3 regions of the Fictibacillus sp. NRS-1165 genome follow, and region 1 is predicted to be linked to each of the others. Evidence: riboswitches for the same ligand, from Rfam matches in the RefSeq annotation. Region 1 holds a riboswitch; each other region holds the start of a gene.

Region 1 (6,923 bases):
GTGTTAACCTCCTGTTCAGTCAATGATTCCGTTTCCATTACAGCGCCTGCAGCATACACACCCCTCACCCATGCAATCCGGGCAGTTACCGTTTTGATGCTTTCCAGACCCGTTGCATTCCAAGCAGATTTCCTCGCCATTCCCTTGGCAGCTCGCACAGTTCATCATGATTTTCCTCCTTTTCATGTATTTCTTCCCTGTTATAAAACAGATATTCATCTTGTAAAATAATATATAACAGTATGGATAAAATGTGCAACACTTTTTTTATGTAAAATCAAAAATAGGCCCTCTGTTCTATAACAGAGGGCCTTCCTAAGGACTATCCTACCTAACAACTTCAAGTATTTAGTTATTACACTCTTAAGCTAGGATTGAGAATGGTTGCTCGAAAAGAAGCCCTCAGGTCTATCGCTTTGCTTACATCGAGGGGAAAAGCTGCTCTTTTTTGAGCCAGCTGAATTGTACAAGCTTTTCTTAAAACTCGTCCGGATCTGGACCGTTTCGAAGATCTTTATTCAATGAATCGATCTGCTGCATATCTTCGATGCTCAATTCAAAATCAAAGATATCGGCGTTTTCCTTAATACGGTTTTCATTCACTGATTTAGGAATTGTAATTACTCCATTCTGAAGATCCCAGCGAAGAATCACCTGTGCCACTGTTTTATTATGCTTATCTGCCAGCGCTGTCAGGATCGGCTCATCAAAGATCTCACCCTTTAACAAGGGTCTCCAGGCTTCAACTTGAATGCCCTGGTCCTTGCAGAAAGCCAACAGATCTTTTTGTGTAAGGCGGGGATGGAACTCCACCTGATTGACCATCGGTTTAATCTCACAATCCTTCATGAGGTCCTCCAGATGGTGAATTTTAAAATTACAAACACCAATCGCTTTTGCCTTAGCCTCTTTGTAAAGAGTTTCTAGTGCTTTCCACGTCTCTTTATACTTGCCGGACACCGGCCAATGAACCAGGAACAGGTCTACGTAATCCAAATCAAGCTTTTTCAGGCTTTCTTCAAACGAGCGGAGTGTCTGCTCATAGCCCTGTTCCGTGTTCCAGACCTTGGTTGCAATAAACAGGTCTTCACGCGGAACATCCACCTGTTTGACAGCCTGTCCTACGCCCTCTTCATTTTTATAAAACGATGCTGTATCAATGCTTCTGTAGCCGGCAGCGACCGCATGTTTTATGGCGTCGATCACCTCTTGGCCTTCTTCTGCTTTATATACGCCCAGACCCAGCCACGGCATCCTTACGCCGTTATGCAATACAGCCGTATCAGAAATGCTTTTTACCATATGTACCGCCTCCTTGTTTGTATGGTACCATTCGGCAGCCTAAAAAGAAAAATGATTGCTAGAAAAAAAGCCCTCCAGCAGATGGAGAGCTCTGTGAAAACTGTTGCGAAGAAGTCTCAATAGTGAGTTTGGTACATTTAATTGGAGTTTGGTTCAATTATTTTCTTTTTGGTTCAATTATTCATTGTTCGGTCAATTATCCTCAATTCACGCAAAACAACAACGTCAGCTAGACCGACGCTAGCTCCTTCGCTTTATTTTCCGCGAATTCCTTCTTGATCCCGGCGAGCACTTCACCATTTGAGAGAAGCTGAAAACCCGTTAAGGCAAGGGCTTTTGCACCGAGGATAAGCGCCTGATCTCCTTGTTCTGACTTTGCGGCCTCCCTGAACTCTTCGGTATGCCCGACTATATGATCTGGGCCGATTTGAAGGTAAGGATGGATGGTCGGTACCACCTGGCTGATGTTTCCTGCATCAGTCGATCCTAAACCGCTGCGGTGCGAAATGTCGACTTGTGCACCAAGACTCTCCAGCTGTTCTTGAAACACTTTATCGAACGATCGGTTCAATAAAAGGTTATCCACCTGGTTTTGAAACGCAATAACATTAAGCTTTGCTCCTGTTGCAAGGGCAGTACCTTCCGCTATGGCTTTTACTTTTTTCGTTACTTCATCAAGCCTCGCCCTCGTAGCAGCGCGAATGTAAAAACGGGCTTTTGCATATTCAGGAACGATATTAGGAGCGTCTCCCCCGTGTGTTATGATTCCATGAATTTTGACATCATCCGGTACATGTTGGCGTAGTGCGTTAATTCCTACAAATAATTGAATGACTGCGTCAAGGGCATTGATTCCTTTTTCCGGTGCTGCAGCCGCATGAGCGGGCTTTCCGATGTATTCAAAATCCAGCGGATCAACCGCAAGTGAAGTTCCAGTGATGCGGTTAGCGTTGCCCGGGTGAAACATCAATGCCGCATCAACGCCTTCCAGATAACCGTGTTTAACAAAGCTTCCCTTCGCACTTCCGTTCTCTCCGCCTTCTTCAGCAGGCGTTCCAAACACGGCAACTTCCCCTCCGATCTCATCGATAACGGATCCAAGAGCGATGGCCGCTGCTACACTGGATGTCCCGATAATATTGTGGCCGCATGCATGCCCAATTCCGGGAAGAGCATCATATTCTGCTAAAAATGCAACGGATGGCCCATCAAGAACGGAACGCTTGCGTGCTACAAACGCCGTTTCATGGCCTGCCACTCCCCGTTCTACCTGAAACCCCTCTTTTTGAAGCAGCGAAGCCAGCAGGCTTGATGCAAATACTTCTTCATTACCGATTTCAGGATGGTCATGGATCTCGTGAGACGTTTGAATATAAGCCACTCGGTTGACATCAATGTTCGTACGGATTTGTTCTTGAATTTCTCCAGCAGTTCTGCTGATTACCGTCATGTTCTCAGATCCTTTCTCTATTACTCTCCGATTTCACTTAGCGGCACAAACGTTGGAATGGTTGCACCTTTATAAATTTCATTTATCTTTTTGGCTGTTTCTTTTGATTGGTAGATTTTCGCTATCTTCTTCAGTGACTTTTTATTTTTATCTTCTGTTCTGGTTGCAATGATATTGATATACGGCTTTGCAGTCTTGCTTTCAAGGAAGATGGAGTCTTTCTTCGGATTCATTCCGGCATCAACAGCCACGCCATTGTTTATGATTGAAGCAGCCACATCAGGAAGCACACGCGGTGTCTGGCCGGCAACTACCGGTTTAAGCTTCAATTGTTTTTTGTTCTCCACCACTTTTTTCAGATCACCATTTCCATCAAAATTCTTTTCCAGTTTGATGAGTCCTGCACTCTGCAGCAGAAGCAGGGCACGCCCCATGTTCGTCGCTTCATTAGGTAGTGCGATCGTTGATCCAGCCGGGATATCCTTAACATCTTTGTATTTTTGGGAATAAACGCCCATCGGTGCAATGACCGTAGTTGCTATCGGTGCTAAATCCAGTTTATGTTCTTTTTTAAATGCGTTAAAATAAGAGATCGTCTGAAACGCATTGGCGTCAATATCTCCATCAGCCAATGCTTGATTCGGTCGGACATAATCGGAAAACTCTACGATTTCCAAATCGATGCCTTCTTTTTCAGCTTTTTGAGCAATATACTTCCACACGTCGCTGTCAGAGCCGCTGATGCCTATCTTTACTTTTTCAAGCCCTTTTTCATCTCCGCCGCTGCACCCGCTCAAGAATGCCGACATTAAAACCCCGATGACTAAAATGATCAGTGAATATTTTTTCATAAGATTTCCCTACTCCCTTTTTCTCTTTTTATCTTCTTCTAATTTTTCTGGACAATATGTTTCCTGCGCTCTGCAGCCCTTGTACAAGGATGACGAGCAGAACGACAGTGACGATCATGACGTCTGTATCAAATCGCTGATAGCCATAGGCAATGGCCAGATCACCAAGGCCTCCGCCCCCGACAGCCCCTGCCATCGCTGAAGCACCCACCAAACCAATCGTAGCAATCGTAAACGACAGGATTAGTGAGCTGAATGCTTCCGGCAGTAGGATGCGGAAAATGGTCTGCCAAGGTGTAGCCCCCATCGCTTCTGCGGCTTCGACAATACCCGGATCGATCTCAAGCAGGCTGTTTTCCACGAGCCTTGCGATATAGGGGCCGGCATATACAATCAATGGTACAATCGCGGCGGATGTCCCGATGGAAGTACCGACGATAAATCTTGTAAACGGGATAATCGCCACCATTAAGATGATGAACGGTATCGAACGCAATACGTTTACAATCGCATTTAAAATATTAAAGACAGCCAGGTTCTCAAGAATGTGACCTTTCCTCGTAACTACGAGCACGACGCCAAGCGGAATCCCGATGGCAGCCGAGAACAAAAGGGAAAAACCGACCATTGTTAATGTGTCACCGGCTGCATTTAAAATGTCGACCCAAAATGTACTCCAATCAACTTGCATGAGATGCAACCTCCCTAACTTGTACTTCGCTTTGGTTCACGAAAAAGATCGCTCTTCTGATTTCCTGTTCGTCACCAATCAATTGGACAACAAGATTTCCGAAAGGCACGTCTTGAAGTTCTGTGACATGGCCGTACAGTACACTGACATCCACGTTGAATTTTTTAGCGATCTGCGAGAGCAGCGGCTGGCCGGTGGAAGCTCCGGTAAAGACGATCCTGAAAATCTTATGATTGCGGTCCTGCTTCTTAAGCAGGACTTTCAGGGATTCAGGAAGTTCATCCTGAAGAACCGAACTGACGAAGCGCGTTGCCGTCTCCGTTTGAGGCTTCGCAAACACATCAAAAACGCTCCCCTTCTCGATCACCTCTCCCCCTTCCATCACAGCGACGGAATCGCAAATTTCGCGAATGACATTCATCTCATGCGTAATGATGAGAATGGTAATGTTATATTCTTTATTGATTTTTTTTAAGAGCTTTAAAATACTGGCCGTCGTCTGCGGATCCAAGGCCGAAGTGGCCTCGTCACACAATAGCACTTCCGGATCCGTGGATAGCGCCCGGGCGATACCTACCCGCTGTTTTTGTCCGCCGGAGAGCTGGTCGGGATATTTATGACCGTGCTCTGTCAAACCTACAAATTCCAGCAGATCATTCACCTTCTCCTTAATGGCGGATTTCTTCACCCCGAGCAGGTAAAGCGGCGTCGCAATATTATCAAAAACCGTCTTTGCATTGAGCAGATTAAAATGTTGAAAGATCATGCCGATATTTTTCCGTTTTCTTCTCAAGTCTTTTGGAGACAATCCAGCCATGTCGTCTTCCCCGACAAAAACGTGTCCTGATGTCGGCTTCACCAGAAGATTTACACAGCGGAGCAAAGAGCTCTTTCCTGCTCCGCTATAACCTACAACTCCGTAGATCTCTCCTTTTTTCACCTCAAAGCTCACATTGTTTAGCGCTCTGACCTTATTTTTGCCACTCTCATAAAATTTGGTTACCTCTTCAAATCGAATCAATGGCTCCGTTCTCCTTCCTTCACTATCGCTTCCCTAAACAGCAAAAAGGCCTCTTCTTGAAAACAAGAAGAGGCCTAAGCATCAAAGAGTCGCTGATCTCTTCTTATCTTCCAAGCGTCATCGCTTGCCGGACTTGGCACAGTATTCCGAGTAAAACAGGAACCCGCTGCCGAGGCTTCAAAGGGCCAATCCCTCCACCTCTCTGGATAAGAAAAATATATATTTAATTACAACTAAAAAATCTCTTCCTAAAGAAAGAAGAGATGAAGTATCCATAAGGAAACGAGCTGCTCTTCTTATCTTCCAAGCCCATAAGGAACTTGCTGGAATTGGCACAGTGTTTTTCTAAATGAAAAACCCGCTGCCGAGGTATCACAGGGCCATATCCCTCCACCTCTCTGGATAAGAAACACGTTCATATTTTGTTGATGTTACTTATCTTAAACCATACTTTACTCGCATGTCAAATCTTTTTTCAGGGTTCTCTGATCAGAATAAAACACGGCTTTCATCAGAGCTAGCCAGACAGCTCCCCAAGCCACTCCCGCAAGGACATCCGTAAAATAGTGGATGCCTAAATAAACTCTGCTGAGCGAGACAAAACCGATATGAAGTGATAATAACATCATCTTTGTTTTTCTTGACAGCCTTTTCGTTAACATGACCAATACACCATACATTGCCGTAGCATTCATCGCATGTGCACTTGGAAATCCATATCTAATAAAAAACGGTTTTGTCGAGGGAGCGCGATAGTCCCATTTCTTTCTTAAAATCGAATTAACCCAGCGGCAGCCTGCCAAGTTAACAACCAAAAATAACGCTTTCCTTCGCTGTCCCTTCTGGCTGTATCGGCACGCTGACAGGAGTGTCGCTGGAATCAGCACAAAACCCGAACCAATAATGGAGTACAGCCTCAGAAAAATATCGATAACCTGTATGCCCCGCAACGAAAAAAAAGCGGAGCTGGTTTTTCGGTCCATTTTCATCCAATAAGCATTTTTACGAAGTTTAACCATTACATTCAACAGCAAGATCCCGATAAATATAATGCTAAATACAGCTCTCTCATCGTTTTTCATTTCTGCCCTCACTTCTAAATACATCTATGTACCTATCGTTTCATGAGGCACACTAATTTATTCACGGTCTTTCTGTTACTGGAACCCTCGCCTATAGTTTTACCGCTTCTTTTTCTAAAAACACCATGATACTTCCATGCTCGACTTTTTGCACATAGCGTTCAGCGGTTCGTTCAGAGAGGTCCAATGACATCAAAAGTTCTTTAAGGTCGTCCTCCGAGTCTTCACCGAACATGGATGCAAATGGACCGGCAGCAAGCAGCGGGCCTATACCTGGAACACCAAGGCCCGGTACCGCTATGGCACCGCCAATACCGCTCAGAAAACCTGCAATTGTACCGTAAGCCGCTTCATTTACATCTTCATCCAAATGTTCTTCTGTAACATTCGTTTTATCGGAAACCCGATCCATCTTTCCGTCATCTTTAGCAAGGATGGAAATATCCTTTGCGCTGTATCCTTGTTCCACAAGGGATTGTATACTGTTAATGGCTTCTCGTTCTGTTTCATAAACTCCAATCACCAT
Region 2 (6,923 bases), on a different contig from region 1:
TACGTTTTTAAGAAGACGACCGTTAAGTCAGGATGCTCCTTCGTAAACTGTGTTCTAGCCACGAGAAAGCTTGGCGCATTGATATTTAAGTTCTCTCCATCAGCGAGGGATTTTGCCCCTGTTTGATAGAGTGCAGTGGTTGCGTAAGGCTCCCAGGTCGACCAGGCATCAATGGAGCCGTTATCGAGGGCTGGCCTTGCTTCATCAGGCTGCAGCTGTACAATTTTTATATCTTTGTCGGTCAGACCTGCTTTTTCAAGAGCCATGTAGAGGAAATTGTAAGCACTGCTTCCTTTAGCCACGGCTATTTTTTTACCTTTTAAGTCCTTCAAATTTTTGATGCTGCTGCCCTTAGGAATGATGATGGAATTTCCTTTTTTTCCGTTGGTTGTCACCGCAATCGCTTTAAAGTCCACATCACCAGACTGCCCGGCAATAAGAGGCGTACCCCCAGTGGCACCGAAGTCCAGTCTTCCAGATGCCAGTGCCTCAAAGTGAGGAGGACCGCTTGAAAATTCGTTCCATTTTACTTTTACGCCTTCTTTCTCAAACGCTTTTTCAAAGTATTCCTTTTCACGGGCATAAGGCAGAACGCCGGTACTTCCCTGGACTCCGATATTGACCCTAACGTCACCTTTCTGCTCAGCGTTCGTGCTTTGTTCACTGCAGCCGGAAAGCAAAGCCATCAATAAAATCAATAGGAATACACCTGGCATGATTTTTCTCTTCGTTAATTGTGTCATCTGTTTTCTCCTCTCCTTATATGCAATCTACTACTAAACTTTTAATGTATATAGACCTGTGTTAGCCTCTGGCCTTTGAAGCTGGAAGTGAACCCTTAATGTATCTCCTTCATACTTTGTCCGGAATAACCCTCTGTGCTGTAATAGCGGAATAACATGATCGATGAAGTCGTCCGATCCCTCACTCAAGAGCTGAGGCATAATATTAAAGCCATCTGCTCCTTCGTTCTTAAACCATTTTTCAAGTTCATCGGCGATCTGCTCTGGAGCACCTGCGATGGTATAGTGCCCTCTCCCGCCGGCAAGACGAAGCAGAAGTTCCCTGATGGTCAAGTTCTCCCGTTGTGCCAGCTCCTGAATCAGCGGAGTCCGGATGCGGTGTCCGTCCGTTAACGGAAGCTCTGGAAGTGGTCCACCAGCGGATAAGCAGTACAATCGTAGCCTGTTCTGCTTTTTGTGCAAGTTTTTTAAAATAATTAAAATTCCAGTGTTTGATCCACGGTTGAGCTAGGATGCCCTCCACGAAGCTTCGTGGTGGCCCATTCCTGCCAAAAAGAGATTAAGATGGAGCTGCCTTTTGTTTTGAGCCATACCGAACACCTCCTTTTATGATTTTTCACCCGATAAAGCTGTCGCGCCATTTCAGAAGCCGTTTCTCAAAATAGCGGACCAGTGAATCGGATGCTTTACCGAACACCGCAAAAATGATAATTCCAACAAAAACAACCGACGTTTGAGAAAATTGCCGCGCATCCATAATAAGGTATCCGATGCCTTCACTTGATCCCATCAATTCGGCGGCGACCAAAGCCAGCCAGGCCGCTCCCAACGAAAGGCGCAGACCAAGAAGAATATTCGGCAATGCAGCCGGCAGAATGAGATTTGTAATCTGTTTCCATTTGCTGAACTCAAGGATCTTTGCTACATCAAACAGCTTAGAGTCCACCCCGCGGATCCCCAGGAACGCATTCACATATAGCGGGAAGAATGCCGATTTTGAAATCAGCAATATTTTTGAGAGTTCACCAAATCCGAACCAGAGTATGAACAATGGGATCACAGCCAGCGATGGAATGGTCCGCAGCATCTGTAAGGTCGGATCCAGGGTTTGCTCTGTTTTACTTGAAAATCCAACAACAAGCCCAGCCAAAAGCCCAAGCCCCCCTCCCAGCAGAAATCCTGTAATCGCCCGCAACAGACTGATCTTAAAATGGGTAAATAACTCTCCCGTGCGGATGAGATCTTTAAATGCAATGAAAATTTCACTCGGCCGAGGCAGCAAGGTGGCTGAAATCAGTCCATAGGCACCTGCAACCTCCCAGATGACAAGAATAAAAAACGGCAGTGCTAATCCTCTCACCCAATGGGAAAGGGGTGTTTTTTTTCGGTTTTTTGTTTTTACGGCGGACTCTTTTCTTCTCTGTTTTCGATCCAAGTTGGTTGTCGTTAATACTCCAGTCTGATCGCTCATCCTTTCATCTCCTTTGCTTCGTTTTTTATTGGACAGCTTCTGATTGTTCGTTTACTTCTACTTTTTCAAATTCACTCAATACCCGCTGCCGTATTTTTTGGAAGGCGGAATCCGTTTTTCGCCGGGGATGCGGCAGTTCGATCGGTATTACCTCCCGAATCGTGCCCGGCCGGGGATTCATAATAACAACTCGGCTGGCAAGATAGATCGCTTCATCAATATCATGTGTAACAAAGATCATCGTTGTCCGGTTCTTTTCCCAGATATCGAGGAGCACCTCCTGCATATGTGACCGTGTAAAGGCATCCAGGGCTCCAAATGGCTCATCTAAGAGGAGAACCTTAGGATTTCTAAGCAGGGCCCTTGCGATCGATACCCTTTGTGCCATTCCTCCTGACAGCTCTTTTGGATAAGCATTTTCAAATCCTTCCAATCGGACAAGCTTGATCAGTTCGCTTACTTTTTCTTTTGTTTCTTTTTCTTTCAAAGGCAAGTTTGCCGCAATATTTTTTTCAACAGTCAGCCACGGAAATAATCTTGGTTCCTGAAAAATAAATCCTTTATCGATGCTCGGCCCGGATACTTTTTGATTATCAAGCATCACAGCACCCTCATGCCTTGTATCCAAACCAGCAATTATCTTTAGCAGCGTGCTTTTTCCGCAGCCGCTCGGGCCGATCACCGTGATAAATTCACCTTTGTTCAGACTGAGATCTATACGTTCCAGTGCTTTCATCACGCTTTTCCCCGTTTGGAAACTTCGATCCAGTTTTCTAATTTGCAGTAAAGTCATTACCAATCTCCCTTTCTTCTTTACGATTCGGCAAAAGAAAAACAACCGGAAACCTCCTTATTTTAGGAAAGCCTCCGGTCGTCCGGTCGACGCAATATTTGAATGGCCGTGCTGCGAATAAAATTCCCCCTTTCAAATGAAAAAAGGTTCATGTACGAAAGAAAACCAAAGACCATGTCTGCAAATTTCAAGACACGGCCTTTGGTTTACCAATCAGCTGTACGATATTTTTTTACTCTTAAATAAAAAACCTCCCCTTACCTGTCATGGACGTGTAAGGGGAAGTGTATTGCATGTTCTTCCTTTCTTATCGTCCAAGCTGCTGCTTGTTGGATTTGGCACAGTTCTCTGAAAGAGTCCGCTGCCGAGGTTTCATGGGGCCAATTCCCTCCACCTCTCTTAATAAGAAAAAATTATGTAGGTTTAAATCATATAAACCCCATCGGATTAATTGTTATTAAAACAGGTATAGAATACAAAGTCAATAACATTTTTGAAAAATCTAAAAACAGCCGGGTCGCCGATACATTTTCAACCTTCTTACATAAAACGATTCAGCCTTCAACATACTAATTGTTGGGAGGTTGTTCGTTATGTTGCTTTCTTGGTTAACCGGTATATTGCTGGCTGTCCAGCCCCTCAATATACCAGACAGCATATCTTTAGTACATGAAGGGCAAACCATTGCGATCGTTGATCGAAAAGACTTCATGATCCCGCTGCCGGGTACGCCCGTTATCGACGGCGAGAAACTTGACTTGTTTACGGCAAAATTGGAGGGGCAGATCTACCGTCCGCCTCTAAACGCAAGGATCAATGAATCGGGAGGAATCACTTCTGAAAAAAAAGGATCCATGCTCTATAAAAAAGCGTTTAAAGAACGATTTTATATGAGTTTTTTCAGTAAGGGGCCTGTAAAACTTGAAATTCCTCAATTACCGGTCCATCCAAGAGTGGACAGCGAGCTTCTTGGAAATATTCGCACGAACCAACTTGCTCATTATGTTACCTATTTCAACCGTTCCAACGAATCCAGGAGCCATAATATTTCACTTGCTGCAAAAGCCATTGACAACCATGTCGTATTTCCTGGAGAAACCTTTTCCTTTAATGGTGTTGTAGGCAGACGAACATCGGATAAGGGGTACATGCGTGCTCCTGTTATCGTGCGGGGGGAGCTTTCGGAAGGAGTCGGCGGTGGAATTTGCCAAGTGTCCTCTACCCTTTTCAATGCAGTTGACCGGGCAGGACTTCATATCGTTCAGCGTTTTTCACACAGCAGGCTTGTCCCTTATGTACCGAAAGGGCGAGATGCGACCGTAAGCTGGTATGGCCCGGACTTCCGTTTTCAGAACCGTTTCAACCAGCCGATTCTTATACGAGCGAAAGCGTACGGAGGGAGCATGATGGTGATGATTTCGTCTTCTGACGTCATTCACGTGCCTCCAAAAAAAAGCACTAATATGCGGTAGGGAAGTAATTGTGTCAACATTGTTAACCATTGAGCAAACCCATTCCCATTTCATAATGGCGGTGTTAGAATAAACGAGGATTTGATCATCTTGGAGAGAAGTGATGACATGAAAAGTCTTCCGTTTTTCTATATGCTGTTCCTAATTAATGGATTGCTGCTTGCCGGTGGATTAGTCAGCCCGACTTACCTTGTTGTTGCCCGCTGGAGCATGGTTTTCTTTAATATCACAGCACTTGCTGCTCTCGTCTATTTCAAAGAACAAAGCAAGAGAAAAAGATGGAGCAAAGTTTCACCACGGGGCCGTGTATTATGGTGGGGAGCTTTCTTGTTCAATATCGTTTCTGCAGCAAATGAAGTGCTGCATTCAGGACTGTTTCAATAATTGGAAATTACAGCTCAGCATAATGCTGAGTTTTTTTATTTTTTCGGGTGAATTTGGATGTTTGTCCTAAAGCGAATCAGGCAAAAGAATGGAGAGCATGATAAGCACAAAAGGGAGTTGGCGAGTTGTTTGGTTTTACAGAGATATGGAAATTTTTCTTATCATTTTTTTTCATTCTGCCTGCCGTAACATTATTGCATGAATCCGGACATTACTTTTTCGCCAGAATCTTTGGAGAAAGGTCAGAATTCATGTCGGTACAGGAAATGTCATCAACAAGGTCGGCGCACTTCGTATCCGTAACCTTTTCTTTTACCAATTCACGTACTTTTCGTTTTAATACGTGTTCTTTTCCCTCATGCCTATGGAACAGGCGAACGGATACCCGAGTGATGGACTAGCGGCGCTTAATGCGATCAAAGGAATCAGTCTGGAAAATCAAAACTAAACAGCCCGCCTGCATGCAGACGAGCTGTTATTTATGTTCAAAATACTTATAAAATACGTCAGTATACGCTTTTGCTTCACACCCGTTTTTCTCAAACACCCGCTGCATTTTTTGGTTGGCCAGGTGCGTACTTCCGATATAATATTCCGCCCCCATCTCCTTTAAGAACGACAAAGATTGGCCATGCATTTTCGTTCCGCTCCCTTTAAACCGTTCTTGCGGAAGCACTCCGAAATAAAACAATCTGCCTTCATTTGAAGTACCTGGTTCAATATGAGGAATGGAGATCCCTTTTGGGCCCTTATTATCATAAAACACCCGGCAGGAATATTCCCATCCGCTGCCAAGTTCCTTTTTTACGGACTGTAAGTGTTGTTCCATCGTAAGTGATGAAGGAGTATTGTCCGAAAGCAGCATGCATTCCCTCCATATTTCGATGAACTCGGCTTCAGTCAGGGTTTCATCTTTCAAAGAGAGCCATTGAAACATAGAGGTTTGGTCTGTTAATCCGCTTAGATTCCGATATACATCTACCTTGGAAGAGTAATAAACAAATCCCCTGCGGATTAATTCATTTGCAAGGTTCTCATAATTTCTGCCATCCCGTAATAGTACAGCCTGAATCCGCTGAAGGCTCTGCTTCTTGGCTCTCAGTAAAATTTTTGACAGCCCCTGCTTCCACTCTTCGGGCTTAAGCCTGGGATCTGCCTGTTCAATTATGATATACTCAGGGCTTCCATCTAAAATTTTCATACCGGGTAAATATGGATTACACATAAAGGAACGCCTTTCCCCTTTGTAAACACTTCAAAGTTTCCGCGTTTCGTTCGTACCATCTTCGTTTCCCATTGTCTCATCCTTGCACCACCCTCCACATAATTATCTGGCCTTCCATTCAACATATACTCCATTTGATTTTTATTTCCTTGTCCAATATAAAAACAGCCGCCCGTGAGCGGCTGTTTCTCAGTGTGATTGTTTCGCAGGATCAGGGCTCCATCGCAGCAATTGGCCGGCGTGTGTGAGCCCCCCGCCGAATCCATACAGCAAAAGGATGTCCCCATCGTTCAGCTTTCCTTTTTTTATAGCCAGATCCATCGCTAGCGGAATAGAAACCGAGGAAGTATTTCCGCAGAACTCCACGCTGGTGAGCATTTTTTCTTCCGGAAACCCTGCTTTTTCACAAATCGACTCAATCATTCTCAAGTTAGCGCTATGAGGTACAAACCAATCCACATCATCCAGCTTCATGGCCGCTTGATCTATAAGTTTATGAATACCCTCAGGAATGGTGCGGACTGCCCATTTGTAGACTTCTCTCCCATTCTGGACCATCTTATCTGTCTTCTCCATCTCCCACCCCTTCATGCTGGTGGAAAAATTCGTTCGGTACACATGTCTTCCTCCATCTCCGTTCGTCCCATAATGGGCAGAAAGAAAACTGTGATGTTCCTCATCTCTTTCAATCAAAACAGCTGCGGCTCCATCACCAAAAAGGATGCAAGTAGATCGGTCCGTATAGTCTGTTGCTTTTGTCAGCGTTTCGGCTGCTACAACTAAAATTTTGTTATGGAGGCCGGAGGTGATCAAACTGTTTGCCATATGAAGGCCA
Region 3 (6,923 bases), on a different contig from region 1:
GGGAATGGCTTGTCAGGACTGACCGAATCCCCTCCTTTATTTTGCCGCCTCCTTCAGGCATTCTCGTGTCGCTGTATGAAAACAGGGAGGTTCTGCTGGACCATTGCTGGGCAACACTTAAAGAAACCATCCTCGGTTTTTTAATCGCAGCTGTTGCAGGTGTTTCGCTTGCTGTTGCGATGTTCTTTGTAAAATCCGTAGAAAAAATGGTCTATCCGGCGGTTCTGATCTCACAGACGATACCGATCATTGCACTTTCTCCAATCTTTGTGCTCTGGTTCGGCTACAGCATCTGGAGTAAAGTGGCGGTTACCGTGCTGATCGCCTTCTTCCCAATCGTCGTCAGCACATATGACGGATTGAACCGTCATGACAAAGACTATGTTGATCTGCTGCGTTCCATGGGAGCAAAAAGATGGCAGATCTTTAAAAAGGTGCAGCTCCCGATGGCGCTCCCATCATTCATGTCCGGGATAAAACTAGCCGCTGTATTTTCCGTGGTGGGTGCTACAATCGGTGAATGGCTAGGTGCCAGCGAGGGACTTGGGTACTATTCAAGAAGGATGTCAGGAAGCTTGAACGCTGCAGGAGTATTTTCTGCTATTTTTTTATTAACATTGCTCGGGATGTGTTTGTTCGGTGCCGCTGCACTCGCAGAAAAAAGAATGTTTAAATGGAAAGAGAACAGAAAGGATGTATGAAATGAACGTATGGATTAAACGAAGCAGCCTTCTTATCGCCGGCTGCCTGCTTTTCCTGTTAAATGCGTGTTCATCCGCGGACACGCCGAATCAAGAGGCAAAAGGAAACCTTAAAAAAGTGAGCATCATGCTCGACTGGTATCCAAATGCGGTGCATGCCGGAATATATGATGCGATTGAAAAAGGGTACTTTAAAAATGAAGGCATCGAGGTGGACGTGAAGATGCCTGCCGAAACAAACGATCCGTTAAAGCTTGTGGCTGCTGGACGGACTGACCTTGCGTTAACCTATCAGCCGCAGGTCGTCCTTTCCAGGTCAGAAGACATTCCCATCGTTTCCTTGGGAGCACTGGTCAGGCATCCATTAAACCATTTGATGGTCTCTAAAAACAGTCCGATCCGTTCACCTAAGGATCTGGAAGGGAAAAATGTAGGCTATCCTTCAATTCCCATTAATGAAGCGATGGTGAAGACGATGGTGAAACAGGATGGCGGCAATCCTGAAAAAGTGAAGATGACGGATGTAGGCTGGGATATCATCCCCGCGATGGCTGCTCATAAAGTGGACGGAATATCTGGCGGTTACATTAACCATGAAAAGATTCTCCTTAATAAAGAGGGTCATGCGGTGCGGTCTATAGATCCTGTAAAGTACGGCGTTCCGGATTACTATGAGCTCGTTCTAGTTTCCAGTGAAGACGGGCTGAAAAAGAACCGAAAGCTTTACCAGAAGTTTTGGAATGCCCTGGCAAAAGGTCAAAAGGATGTACACGATCATCCGGATCAGGCGCTGAATGTCTTATTCAAGCATGAAAATAAAGAGTTTCCACTGGATGAAAACGTTGAAAAGAAAAGCCTCCAGACTCTTTTGCCGTTAATGGACAGCGGGAAGAAGCCATTTGGCTATCAGGACTTGGGTTCATGGAAACAGGTTTCGGATTGGCTCTTTGAATCCAAAATGATCAAAAAGAAGGAAGATCCAAAGAACGCTTTTATTAATTTTGAGAAATAGAAGAATAGATGCCTCGTTAATGGTTAGGGTAATAATCAAAGAGGAGGTGCCGTTATGGCTAACAATGAAAAAATCCGCAAGCAAAACGCTGAACAGCGAAAAGGAAAAGCGGATATTCCAAAAGGAACGTTTGCTGATCCGATCGCCAATCAGGGAGACATTGCGGAAGCCAAAAACATGAAAGAGAACAAATAACAGGAAGGCGCACTCCATTACAGGGAGTGCGTTTTTTCTTTAATGAAAAATCATTGCAGGTTATGATGATCTTAGATCAAAAAGGGGGCAGACGTCGTGTTGGAATGGGACAAGAGCGGCCTGGAAAAAGCTTCGGACGAGCTTGAGATCATGAACACCAATCCGTTTTACAATAAGCTGTTTTACGGTACAAGCAAAGTGACAATTGAACAGGTGGAAGAGGAGCTTAAAGATCTTGAGGGATCGCCGAGGACACGGTATTTGATTCATACAGGCGGCAGGAACGCAGCTATTCTTGAGTATCTGCTGCATAATCCGAAAGACCACAAACCATGGCTCGGTTTTTTAATGGTACACAGCGCTTTTCAAAAACAGGGGCTAGCCAAGGAAATATATTTGGTTTGCGAAGAAGAGATGAAGAAGAACAAGAAAATATGCCTGAGGCTGGGGGTGCTTAGCGGGAATGTTCCGGCCCTTTCCTTTTGGTCCAAAATGGGTTTTGAAGAGATAGAAGTTAGAGAAAGCGGGGGAAAGCTTCTTCATATCCTTGAAAAATCCTTCATCGGTTAATCCCTTCTTTTTTCCTAAATTCATTCTTATTCACATAAAGACGATTTCTGCCGCATATCCTCATTCGTGTGCACAAAAGCCAAACCTGCTTAACATGTGCTTAATGATTGTGGATTAAAATGTTAGGGGTAAAGAATAGGAGTGAAAGGCCATGAAGACATACTGCTTTTTGCAGGAAAAAATGAATTCAGCGACCATTAACAAGCTCGTTCATAAAGCGAATGAGTACGAGGAATGCCAGATCTATTTTGAATTTGATAACTGCCAGATGAACGCCAAAAGCATACTCAGCATGAGCAAGCTTCGCGGAATTGCCGGGTTATGCTGCATATCTGCGCAAGGCCTGGATAAACAGGACGCACTGGAGGGTTTGAGACAGATTTGTGCAGGGAGAAATGGATCCCTCCATATAACGAATCGTTAAGATTTGAACATTAGAAAATCGAGCGGGATAGAAAAGGCAGGGCGAGGCGGAGATGCAGTGGGAATTTACTTGATATAGTAAGACAAATGGCCTTGTTGTCCATAAATTTTTCTTGGCCAATTTTTTTATTATCGATCTATTTACACTCGACATATAACGACGGGTTTTGATCCAAGCATTTCAGAAATCTGTCCAAGCCCAAAATAAAAAAGCTTGCACCTAATCATAGGGCAAGCTTTTTCATTTCTCTTTTCCTCCGCCCGATCGGTTTAAGTTATCCTTTCGCTTCTTCTTTAATGAGGGAAAACAGCTGATCCAATGCATTATTCAGCCGGCTTTTTTCCATTCGGCTGATGTAGGCTCCCTTCATCTCATCAAGCTTTTCGATACTGTCACAAAGAGAGTCAGCGGTCAGCTCCTCTTCAAAAAGTACCTTGCAGAATCCCTGCTTTTCAAATGATTGGGCATTCTCGATCTGATCCCCGCGGCTGGCTTCTTTGGAAAGGGGGATAAGAAGCATTGGTTTTCTGAGTGATAAGAACTCAAAAATTGAATTTGATCCTGCTCTTGAAACAACAAAGTGAGTGGCCGCAAGGAGATCAGGAAGTTCATCTGTTACATACTCAAACTGAACATAGCCGTTTCTTCTGATTGAACCATCCATCTGCCCTTTCCCGCATAGATGAACAATTTGATATCGGGGGAGCAGGGCATCCAGGCTTAATCGTACAGACTCGTTTATTTTTTTTGATCCGAGGCTCCCGCCCATAATCAGGATAATCGGCTTGCGGGAAGTAAAACCGCAAAAAGCCCTCCCATTTGCTGCGTTCCCTTTATGCAGATCTGTACGGATCACTGCACCCGCATATACTGCTTTACCGTTTGGGAGCTGGTCAGCGGTTTCGGGAAAGGTTGTACATACCTTCTTTGCGAAGGGAAGTGATAGCCGGTTGGCAAGCCCTGGGCTAAGGTCGGATTCATGTGTCACAATAGGTACCTTGTTCATCCGGCTCCCGAGTATTACAGGTACAGAAACGAAACCGCCTTTTGAAAAGACTACATCTGGTTTTATTGTCTTAATGAGCCGAAACGCTTCAAAAGCCCCTTTCACGACACGGAACGGTTCTTTAAAATTGTTCCAATCGAAATAGCGTCTAAGCTTTCCGGTTGAGATACTGTAATAGCGCACCCCATCAATGGATTCTGTCAGCTGCTGTTCAATTCCGCCTTTAGATCCGATGTAGCTGACGTCCCAGCCTTCTGCCAGGAACAAGGGAATCAGCGCCAGGTTGACAGAGACATGCCCCGCTGAACCTCCACCGGTAAACACAATTTTCCTGCCCAAACGTTCCACCCCTTTTAGTTATGTATTTCTATCATACCAAAAGCATTTGCCGCTGAATCTTGAAATATCTGAATAATGGTTGACGCTATCCATACTGCCATGATAGAGTTAGAATAATTTAATGAAGCTTATCAAGAGCGGCGGAGGGAAAGGCCCGATGAAGCCCGGCAACCTTCAGGCATACGTCTGAAAAGGTGCCAAATCCTTCAAAGGTAAAACTTTGAGAGATAAGAGACGGAACGGGAACCTAAAGCTCTCTTATCTTTATGATAAGGGGGTTTTTTGTACTAAAAAAATAAAGTGCTACATAACATGTTTCATTCTAATGAAATACTCTTATCCAGAGCGGCGGAGGGAAAGGCCCGATGAAGCCCGGCAACCTTCAGACACAGGTCTGAAAAGGTGCTACTACCTGCAGGAAAAGACCCTGGATGATAAGAGGAGGGCCGCTGCTGCAAACCTCTTCTTATGATGAGGTTTTTTCTTTTGCCTTCTGGCAGGTACTAATTATTCAGTCTTTTACTAAAAATTATAGATTACAGGGAGTGTTGACAATGAATGAAATTAAAATTGCATTGCTTGGATTGGGAACGGTTGGCACGGGTGTGTATTCATCCATTGTAGAAAGAAAAGGAGCTTTAGAAGAGTTGCTGGGAAAACATCTGAGGCTGTCCAGTATATTAATTAAGGATCCTTCCAAATCAAGGCCTACCGTAGGAGGGGTGCCGGTGACATCAGATTTTGAGAAGGCGATCGGGGAAGAAGCGCCAGATGTGGTCATCGAGGCCATCGGGGGGATTGAGCCCGCCCGAACCTATATCATTCAATCACTTGAAGCAGGCTGCCACGTGATTTCTGCCAACAAGGATCTAATCGCCCGTCATGGAGAGGAATTATCTGAACGTGCAGCGGAAAAAGGTGTGCGGTTTATCTATGAAGCAAGTGTAGGCGGCGGGATACCGATATTGAGAACATTGAGGGAGCTTTTAAGAATCAATCGGATTCAGCATGTGGAGGCCATTTTAAACGGGACGTCCAATTTCATTCTTTCACACATGAGAACGACCGGTTCTTCCTTTGAGGAAGCACTGAAACTGGCACAGCAAAAAGGATATGCAGAGCCGGATCCAACGAATGACGTTGAGGGCTTGGACGCCTTTTATAAGGCGATGGTGCTGAGTAAATGGATTTATGGCGTTCAGCCTTCCTGGGAAGAAGTGCAGGTTGAAGGGATTGGAAATGTGCTCCTTGAGGAGATTCAGCTGGCGGAGCAGATCGGACTTCGGGTGAAGCATCTCGTCCTTTTGAACGAAAGTCTGAATCTTGAAGTGAAGCCTGTATTTGTAGACAGTGATCATTCCTTATACGGAGTGGAAGGTGTCGATAATGCCGTCCGTATTCAGACCGATCTTCTCGGCTGTTTGACCTTGCAGGGGCCGGGAGCTGGGGCAGAAGCTACGGCAAGTGCCATCGTGGAAGATTTCTTATCCATTTATGAAACAGGAGAAGCGTACAGAGATAAACCGGCAGTATCGGCAGTAACACAAAAAAAACAGGAACAAGGAGATCGTACCTACCTTCTAATCGGTGACAAAGTAGATTTTACAAAAGATAGGGTGGCATCGCTTGAAAAGCATGGTACCATTTTAGACCGGACTTCTCTCAGGTTTTCTCATGCTTCTCTTGCTGCTTTGCTTTATGATGGCCCTCTGCCTTCAACACAGGATGATTTTATTCCGGTGAACAGCATCTATCCGGTCCGGCTTTCAAAAAGCAGCAGTGGAACAGAGAGAGAAAAAGTTCTTGTAGCCGAATAAAGATAGATCCGTGGAGAGCCCTTTTACTCTCTGCGGATTTTTTTATGTCATCAGGTTGACAATGAAAAGTATTTTACATATGATGGGAGTAATAAAAGGAAGGGAGTTGTGTGGATGAGCGTTCACGTTCTTAACTAATCGAATTGGATAGCTGGAGCAAAAAGACCGTGTTTGAATCGGTTTGTACCTTTATGTCTTTTTGCGGCCACCAATAGTTAAGAACAGCGGTCAGCATACAACATTTCTCATTTTCGTGTGCGTATTTAGTGCACCGAACGATGCCGCGCTCTTTGGGCGTATTTTTTATGCTTTTTACAGCTGCCAAAGCATAGGGCGAGGCTGTACAGAGAGGCGCATCCTTCTCCACGAAAATGATTAACAGGCAGAAATGACGGCGGTCCATTTCTGCCTTTTTCATTGGCATGTTCTGGCCCTGTTCCCGGAAGGAGGGACGGCAGGAACCATTCATAAAACATGGTGTAACGGTAATGTGTTAAAAAAAGAGGAGGCAACGACCATTGAACACCTTTACGAATAAAATGCTGGAATTCAATAAAATCAGAGAAATTCTGTCTGAGTATGCATTAAATGAACGTACCAAAAGAAAAATTCAGGAGCTTCTGCCTTCCGGAGAGCTGCCGGTTATTAAAGCTTGGCTGAGGGAAACAACAGAATCCGCGGCGGTTCTAAGAAAGTCAACCAGCGTTCCTATCGCGAACTTGAATGGAATCGAACATGTGATGTCGCTTCCGGATAAGGGTCTTCTCTTAAGCCCTGAACAGCTCCAGCTTATTTGCGGATTGGCAGAAAACGTACAGCGCATGCAGCGCTATATGAAAGATAAAGAATTTATTGCACC

The links. A riboswitch is a leader RNA that binds a small molecule or an ion and turns the genes downstream of it on or off. The one in region 1 is predicted to bind S-adenosylmethionine.
Region 2: another riboswitch for S-adenosylmethionine. It lies ahead of ABHN01_RS02775 (ABC transporter ATP-binding protein); the one in region 1 lies ahead of ABHN01_RS22630 (methionine ABC transporter ATP-binding protein).
Region 3: another riboswitch for S-adenosylmethionine. It lies ahead of ABHN01_RS06915 (homoserine dehydrogenase); the one in region 1 lies ahead of ABHN01_RS22630 (methionine ABC transporter ATP-binding protein).

What each region holds. Positions count from the first base shown of each region.
Region 1 covers NZ_JBDPNU010000065.1:4,493-11,415, reverse strand. Annotated here, with positions in the region: gene ABHN01_RS22655 (hypothetical protein) at 16-168, opposite strand; gene ABHN01_RS22650 (aldo/keto reductase) at 478-1,302, opposite strand; gene ABHN01_RS22645 (M20 family metallopeptidase) at 1,532-2,752, opposite strand; gene ABHN01_RS22640 (MetQ/NlpA family ABC transporter substrate-binding protein) at 2,773-3,603, opposite strand; gene ABHN01_RS22635 (methionine ABC transporter permease) at 3,632-4,294, opposite strand; gene ABHN01_RS22630 (methionine ABC transporter ATP-binding protein) at 4,284-5,315, opposite strand; SAM riboswitch class I at 5,416-5,528, opposite strand; SAM riboswitch class I at 5,609-5,724, opposite strand; gene ABHN01_RS22625 (phosphatase PAP2 family protein) at 5,768-6,397, opposite strand; gene ABHN01_RS22620 (general stress protein) at 6,489-6,923, opposite strand, start outside.
Region 2 covers NZ_JBDPNU010000009.1:4,475-11,397, reverse strand. Annotated here, with positions in the region: gene ABHN01_RS02790 (aliphatic sulfonate ABC transporter substrate-binding protein) at 1-743, opposite strand, end outside; gene ABHN01_RS02785 (hypothetical protein) at 777-1,178, opposite strand; gene ABHN01_RS02780 (ABC transporter permease) at 1,360-2,214, opposite strand; gene ABHN01_RS02775 (ABC transporter ATP-binding protein) at 2,240-3,007, opposite strand; SAM riboswitch class I at 3,312-3,416, opposite strand; gene ABHN01_RS02770 (VanW family protein) at 3,601-4,479, shown strand; gene ABHN01_RS02765 (hypothetical protein) at 4,570-4,863, shown strand; gene ABHN01_RS02760 (GNAT family N-acetyltransferase) at 5,339-6,088, opposite strand; gene ABHN01_RS02755 (ketoacyl-ACP synthase III) at 6,278-6,923, opposite strand, start outside.
Region 3 covers NZ_JBDPNU010000018.1:21,968-28,890, forward strand. Annotated here, with positions in the region: gene ABHN01_RS06885 (ABC transporter permease) at 1-701, shown strand, start outside; gene ABHN01_RS06890 (ABC transporter substrate-binding protein) at 703-1,713, shown strand; gene ABHN01_RS06895 (hypothetical protein) at 1,768-1,908, shown strand; gene ABHN01_RS06900 (GNAT family N-acetyltransferase) at 2,005-2,478, shown strand; gene ABHN01_RS06905 (HPr family phosphocarrier protein) at 2,630-2,902, shown strand; gene ABHN01_RS06910 (undecaprenyldiphospho-muramoylpentapeptide beta-N-acetylglucosaminyltransferase) at 3,177-4,247, opposite strand; SAM riboswitch class I at 4,373-4,481, shown strand; SAM riboswitch class I at 4,581-4,688, shown strand; gene ABHN01_RS06915 (homoserine dehydrogenase) at 4,802-6,064, shown strand; gene ABHN01_RS06920 (hypothetical protein) at 6,195-6,488, opposite strand; gene ABHN01_RS06925 (endonuclease MutS2) at 6,583-6,923, shown strand, end outside.